2 regions of the Paraburkholderia sp. GAS41 genome follow, and region 2 is predicted to be linked to the other one. Evidence: predicted binding sites of a transcription regulator. Region 2 holds the regulator's gene; the other holds the start of a gene.

Region 1 (3,405 bases), on a different contig from region 2:
GCGCCGCGCTGGAAGTCGAACTGACGCGGCGCAACATCCCGTTCGTCAAGTTCGGCGGCCTCAAATTTCTCGATTCAGTGCACGTGAAAGACGTGCTGGCCGTGCTGCGCTGGACGGAAAATCCGCGCGACCGGGTCGCCGGGTTCCGCGTCATGCAATTGCTGCCCGGCGTGGGTCCGGCGACGGCCGGGCGGCTGCTCGATGCCGTCGCCGTGCATGGTGCCCTGGATAGCGAGAGCGGACCGGGCCGCGGCACCGTCAGCGCGTTGGGCGAGTTCGCGCCGCCGCCGCGCGCCTTCGAAGACTGGCAGCCCTTTGTTGCGCTGATGTCGAGCGTGTGCAGCCTGAATTCGCCCTGGCCGGCGGAGTTCGAGTTGATTCGCCGCTGGTACGAGCCGCACCTCGAGCGCAACCACGAGGACGCCGCCATGCGTCACGCGGATCTGCTGCAAATGGAAAGCATCGCCGCTACGTATGCATCGCGCGAGCGCTTCCTCACGGAACTGACGCTCGATCCGCCCGACGCCACCAGCGGCGAAGCCGGCGTGCCCTTGCTCGACGAGGACTATCTGATCCTTTCCACGATTCATTCGGCGAAAGGTCAGGAGTGGCGCAATGTGTTCGTGCTGAACGGGGTCGACGGCTGCATCCCTTCGGATCTCGGCACCGGCAGCGAAGCGGAGATCGACGAGGAGCGGCGCCTGCTGTATGTGGCGATGACACGCGCCAAAGAGGACCTGCACCTTGTCGTGCCGCAGCGCTTTTATGTGCATAACCAGACGCATCTGGGCGACCGGCACGTGTGGGCGTCGCGCACACGCTTCATCCCGGCGCATCTGCTGCCGCTCTTCGATGCCTATGCGTGGCCGCGCGTGGCTGAGCCCGCGGCGCCGAGCGCGGCCGGACTCGCAGCCGCGGCGCAGGCGAAGCTCGACATTGCGGCGAAGCTCAAGAGCATGTGGAGTTGAGTCCGGCCCGACGGCCCGACGGCCCGGCTGGGACCGAAGGCACGCGGGGCGCGTAATATCCGACGCCAGAATGCGGTCTAGCGGGTCTGCTGTTGCTGCCGTGTCTGCGCTGGCCGCGGGGGCGGCGTAAAGAACGCGCGCAGCCACGCCGCGAGGCGCGAGAAAACGTCGTACGGCTCTTCAACAAAAATGTCCGGCTTCAGGAGACGCAGATACTCCATGATCTGTTGCGCTTCCTGCTTCTGGAACGAGCCGTGGGAAATGCCGAGGCGCAGCAGGCCGCGTAGCTCGCCGAGCTTCTCGCGCGCGGTGCTGCCAATACTCGTCTCACACGCCACTTTCGCTTCGTACACCCGCTGCCGCAGCGACTCGACGAGCCGCCACGCGGGCGTCTGCATGGCTTCTTCCAGCGCCTGGATGTCCTGCGCGGCGCCCTTGATCTGTGCGGCGAGCGGATCCACCAGCGACGCATCGCCTTCCGATTCCTTGACGATGGCCGCCGCCCAGTCGTGGCACTGCTTGGCCAGTTCCTCAGGGGTCCATTCCGAGCGCGAGGCGAAGCCGAAACCGAACTCGGAGGCCTGCTGCATCAGAATCGCGACGACGTCCGGAAATTCCTTGTCGAGCGTGCGTTTGGCCCACGCGTACTGGCCGCCCTGCAACATCCGCTTCACCGCGTGTTCGGTGAGCGGCAGCATGTTGTCGAGCAGCTTGGCGCGTAGAAAATCCTCGAACGACGGCGTCGCGAATTGCGGGTCGAGCTTGAGCGAAACGCGCAAAAAAGCGTCGAAATCCTTGCGCAGATTCGCGACGGTTTCGTCTTTGAGTGAAAGGGTGATCTGACCCATGTCTTATCCCGTTTGGTCCTCCCGCGTGGCATCGCAAAAGTGCCGCCATTTGCGAACTGCCCTCGTGGGAGGGCGACGTCGATGCTCGACGCGGTTGATCCTGCTTGTTGCCGCGTAACCAGCGGGGGTATCTTCCCGACGAGCGGACCTCGACTGCATAACGGCGGATCAGGGCAAAACTTGAGGATGAGCCCGGATGTGGCGGCCGGGGCCGGGGCCGGATGCGGCGCTGCACAAGGCGCGCAGTCGATCTGCGCGACCCAGGTGGCCGGCTCTATTTCAGCACGACGCCTTGCCAGACGAAAAATACCGCGAGGCCGACGGCAATGGTCAGCAGAGGGCGGCGCGTCAACGCGCTGACCGCCACGGCGGCGAGCGCGCCAACCAGTTGCGGATTGCGCCAGGTCAGCTCGGCGCCGCCGCCGTGCGGCGAGACGGCCATTGGCACGATGATGGCCGTCAGCACCGTCACCGGCACGAAGCCGAGGGCGGTGCGGACGAGCGGCGGGAACACCAGGCGGTCGCCGAGCACGAAAACCGCGGCGCGGATCGTCCACGTGATGGCGGCCATGCCGAGAATCAGGACGACGTAATTCATCATCGGATCATCTCCACGGTGCGCGTACGGCCGCGCGGACGCGACAACAGCACGCCGACCACGACTCCCGCGAATACGGCGCCGAGCAGGCCCAGCTTGTAGGGCCATGCCTGCCAGAAGAACGCCAGCGCGCCCGAAGTGACGGCGGCGGCAAGATAGCGCAGCGCAACGAGTTGCGGCACCACGATCGCGATAAAGGTGGCGACCATGGCGAAATCGAGGCCAAGCGACTGCAGACCAGGGAACGCCGCGCCGAACAGCAGGCCGGCCAGCGTCCATATCTGCCAGTTGATATACATCGCGAGGCCTGCGCCGAGGAAGTAGTACGGACTCACCGATCCGGGCGGATGATGCCGGTAATGCGACCAGGCGACGGCGAAGACTTCGTCGGTGAGCACGCCGCCGAGCGCGAGCCGCCAGCGCAACGGCAGATGCGAGACGTAAGGGGCGAGCGTGGCGCTGTACAGCACATGGCGCAGGTTGACGACGAGGGTAGTGGCCCACACCACGGCGAAGCTCGTGTGGCCTGCAATGAGGCCCAGCGCAATGAACTGGGCCGAACCGGCGAAGACGACCAGCGACATCAATTGCCCGTGCCACAGGTGCAGCGGGCCGGACGTGACGAGCGTGCCGAAGATCACGCCAAACGGTGCTGCACCGACCATCATGGGGATGATGTCGCGCGCGCCGGCGGTGAATTCGGTGGAGCGGTTGGGATGGGTCAAGCTGGCCTCCTTGGTCTGGCGAGCATAGCCGAGCAGGAGCGCGCAGACTTGTACGTTCTTGCGGTAAAGCGGCCGTATCGCCGCCTTCAGGCCGCCTGCCAGCGCCCCGGCGGCACGCCGAACATGCGGCGGAAATGCCGGGTGAAGTGGCTCTGATCGGTAAAGCCACTGGCCGCGGCGACCTCGGTGACCGGGACGCCTGCGCGCAAGGGCGCCAGCGCTCGCTGCAACCGGACCTGGTTGCGCCAGGCATGCGGCGGCAAACC
Region 2 (3,405 bases):
GCTGACCACCGACAGCTACCGGATCGGCGGCCACGAACAACTGCGCATTTTCGGCAAGATCCTCGGCGTCTCGGTACATGCCGTGAAGGATGGCGCCGATCTGCAACTGGCGCTCGCCGAACTGCGCAACAAACACATCGTGCTGATCGACACGATCGGCATGAGCCAGCGCGACCGGCTCGTCTCGGACCAGATCGCCATGCTGTGCCGCGCCGGTCAGCCGGTGCAGCGCCTGCTGCTGCTCAACGCAACCAGCCACGGCGACACGCTCAACGAAGTCGTGCAGGCCTACCAGCGCGCGCCGGATCAACAGCCGCTCGCCGGCTGCATCCTCACCAAGCTCGATGAAGCCACCAACCTGGGCGGCGTGCTCGACACGGTGATCCGCTACAAGCTGCCGGTGCACTACGTGTCGACCGGGCAGAAGGTGCCCGAGAACCTGTATGTCGGTACGCGGAAATTCCTGATCAAGAGCGCTTTCTGCGTGCCGCGCGACAGTTCGCCTTTCGTGCCGCACGACGACGATATTCCGGCGCTGCTGTCGGCGCTTTCCGCCCGCTCGACGTCCGAACTGCACGAGGTACGTTTTGGATAAAGTCGTCTCGGATCAGGCAGAAGGACTGCGGCGCCTGCTGGCCCGCAACGGTTCACGGGTCGTGGCGGTGACAGCCGGCTCGACCAGCGTCGGTTGCACGACGACGGTGGTCAATCTGGCAGCGGCGCTGGCCGAACAGGGCAAGGATGTGCTGGTCATCGACGAGTGCGTCAACGCTCACTCGGTGAGCGCGATGCTCGGCGGCGTGCGCGGCGCGGGTAACTTCGCGGCGGTGTTGCGCGGCGAGATGCCGCTCGACGCGGCCGTGGCGCGCCACGCACTTGGGTTCTCCGTGCTGGCCGCCTCGCGCGGCAATCGCGAGGGCTACACGCCCGCGCAATTGAGCGTGGTGCTGGACGGTCCCGCTGATGTCGTGCTGATCGACGCCCAGCTCGACCGTTTCGGCCAGCTTTCCGCACTGGCGATGCAGGCGCATGACCTCGTGATCGTGACGCGGGTGGCCGCGCAGGCCATCACCGATGCGTACGCCTGCATGAAGCGTCTGCATTACGCACACGGCATCGGCCAGTTCCGCGTGCTCGTGAACCACGTGCAAAGCGTCACCGACGCGCACACCGCATTTGAAAACCTCGCGGGGGTAGCGGGGCGTTATCTGACTGTGTCGCTGGACGCCGCCGGCTGTATCGCCGCGGATCCGCGCATGGTCCGGGCGCTCGAGTTGTCGCGCTGTGTCGTCGACGCCTTCCCGTCGACACCTGCCGCGCGCGATTACCGCCATCTTGCCGCTGAATTGCAGTACTGGCCGATGCGGCCAGCGATGTCGTCCCGTCACCACTGGGTGGCGCCGGCGACAGTTACAACGGCGCAACACGCCGGCCAACCGTCTGCGCAGCCTGCCTGAAGGGGCGCTGCGGACAAGGGGAGCACGATGTACAACGCTCAGGGAAAGATTTCCCAAGCCGAGGTTCTGACGAAGTACGCGCCGCTGGTGCGGCGGCTCGGCTTGCAGCTAGTGGCGAAAATGCCGGCGAGCGTCGATCTCGACGATCTGATTCAGGCCGGCATGATCGGGCTGCTGGACGCTGCGAGCCGGTACAAGGAAGATCAGGGCGCGCAGTTCGAGACCTACGCGAGCCAGCGGATTCGCGGCGCCATGCTCGATGAACTGCGCAGCAACGACTGGTTGCCACGCAGCCTGCGCCGCACCTCACGTGAAGTGGAGACCGCCGTGCATCAGGTTGAACAGACGCTGGGCCGCTCGGCGAGCGAGACGGAGATTGCCGGTCATCTGAAGATGCCGCTCGACGAATATCAGTCGATGCTGCAGGACCTGCATGGCAGCCAGCTGATCTATTACGAAGACTTTGACCGCTCCGCCGACGACGAGCCGTTCCTCGACCGTTATTGCGTCGATCATTCCGATCCGCTGTCGGCGCTGCTCGACGAAAGCCTGCGCGCCGCGCTGGTGGAAGCGATCGAGCGCCTGCCGGAGCGCGAAAAGCTGCTGATGTCGCTGTATTACGAGCGCGGCATGAATCTGCGCGAAATCGGCGCGGTGATGGAAGTCAGCGAGTCGCGGGTTTGCCAGTTGCACAGCCAGGCCGTGGCGCGCTTGCGCACGCGTCTGCGTGAGATGGCCTGGGCGAAGGCCGAAGCCGAATAAATCGACGCGGACGGCGGTTCGCCGTCGCAACCGCGCACAAGCTATGTCATTGAAAGCCGTCCTCGTGACGGCTTTTTTTTCGACTCGATGTAGCAGGGCGCGATAGTAAACGCGTGTGTGTAACCGTCGACGCACAGGTTGCGCGCGAACGTTGCCTTGGAAGGAGATAAAACGGAGGGGTGAGATTGACCTCGAAGAACGGCTGCCGGTGCGGACGCGGTGGGTTCGAACCCCGCGCCCCGCGACCGGCTTTTCGACCTACCCGATTACAGGCCGCCGAATCCCGGCACACGCCCATCCGGGCCGTAGAACGAGGGCTTCGGCGGACGAACCTGCAGCACGTCGAGGGCGCGCTGGTTGTATTCCATGCGGGTGCGGATCAGCACGCCATTGGTCTTGTTGGAGCGGTGGGCCCGCTCGACGGACTGCTGCAGCAGCTTCCATTGAGCGGCGAGCTTCGGGTCACGGCCCGCGGCCAGTTCGATACCGGCCGAGCCGCCCGGCAAGCCCATTTCGGCGAGCTGGCTGTCGCGGAGCTTCTCCAGCGTCGCCAGTTTGCCGACCAGTTCGGTTTTCTTTTCGACGATCGGCCGCAACATCTCGGCCGGATCCACCTGGGTCAGTGCTTTCTGTTCGACGACCAGCACCGAGGCGAACGCTTCGATGGTGGTGTACTCGTCGGTAACGGTGGCAAGCAGGGCGTCTTTCATCGCAACTCGCTTTCGCGGCGGCCCGCGCATGACGCGCGGGTCGGGGTTTCAAGGTGTCGCCTCGCGGCGTCCAGCCTTAATTGCCGGTCGCCGGGGCTCTCGTTTGCAACAGACTGCGTGTCGTTTCCAGCACGCCGTCAGCAATCTTGCCCGGATCGATGGTCAGCGTGCCGTTCTTGATGGCCGCCTTGATCGATTCGACGTGAGCGGTGTCGATGTCTGCCGAACCCGACGTTGCCAGGTTGCGCAGGTCGGACGACAGGCCCGACAGGCTCACATTCGCGTCGCCACCCGAGCTGGTGGCGGCTTGCGCGCTGGTGAACGCGCCTTGGGCGGGGCTGGCCGCCGGAGTCGAAACGTCCTGCTGCGTGCGCGTCGCGCCGCTGGTCAGGCCGTCTGGCTTGGTATTGGTGCTGGAATCGATTTTCACGATTGGCTTCCTTGACGATTTGATTCCTTTAACGGCAATCAGGAAG

The links. The regulator FliA, encoded in region 2, starts transcription of late flagellar genes. The targets are predictions, from matches to a motif close to CTAAAGTTTNNNNNNNNNNNGCCGNTA.
Region 1: a site for FliA is predicted at 1,975-2,001, ahead of P3T43_RS15055 (DUF4088 family protein). Genes of this name have one in related genera too.

The regions. Positions count from the first base shown of each region.
Region 1 is NZ_JBNDMK010000009.1:127,889-131,293, reverse strand. Features, by position in the region: gene P3T43_RS15060 (ATP-dependent helicase) at 1-968, shown strand, start outside; gene P3T43_RS15055 (DUF4088 family protein) at 1,046-1,816, opposite strand; gene P3T43_RS15050 (AzlD domain-containing protein) at 2,091-2,414, opposite strand; gene P3T43_RS15045 (AzlC family ABC transporter permease) at 2,414-3,082, opposite strand; gene P3T43_RS15040 (AraC family transcriptional regulator) at 3,226-3,405, opposite strand, start outside.
Region 2 is NZ_JBNDMK010000005.1:111,706-115,110, reverse strand. Features, by position in the region: gene flhF (flagellar biosynthesis protein FlhF) at 1-595, shown strand, start outside; gene P3T43_RS09980 (MinD/ParA family ATP-binding protein) at 588-1,457, shown strand; gene P3T43_RS09975 (RNA polymerase sigma factor FliA) at 1,485-2,219, shown strand; gene P3T43_RS09970 (flagella synthesis protein FlgN) at 2,486-2,929, opposite strand; gene flgM (flagellar biosynthesis anti-sigma factor FlgM) at 3,006-3,359, opposite strand.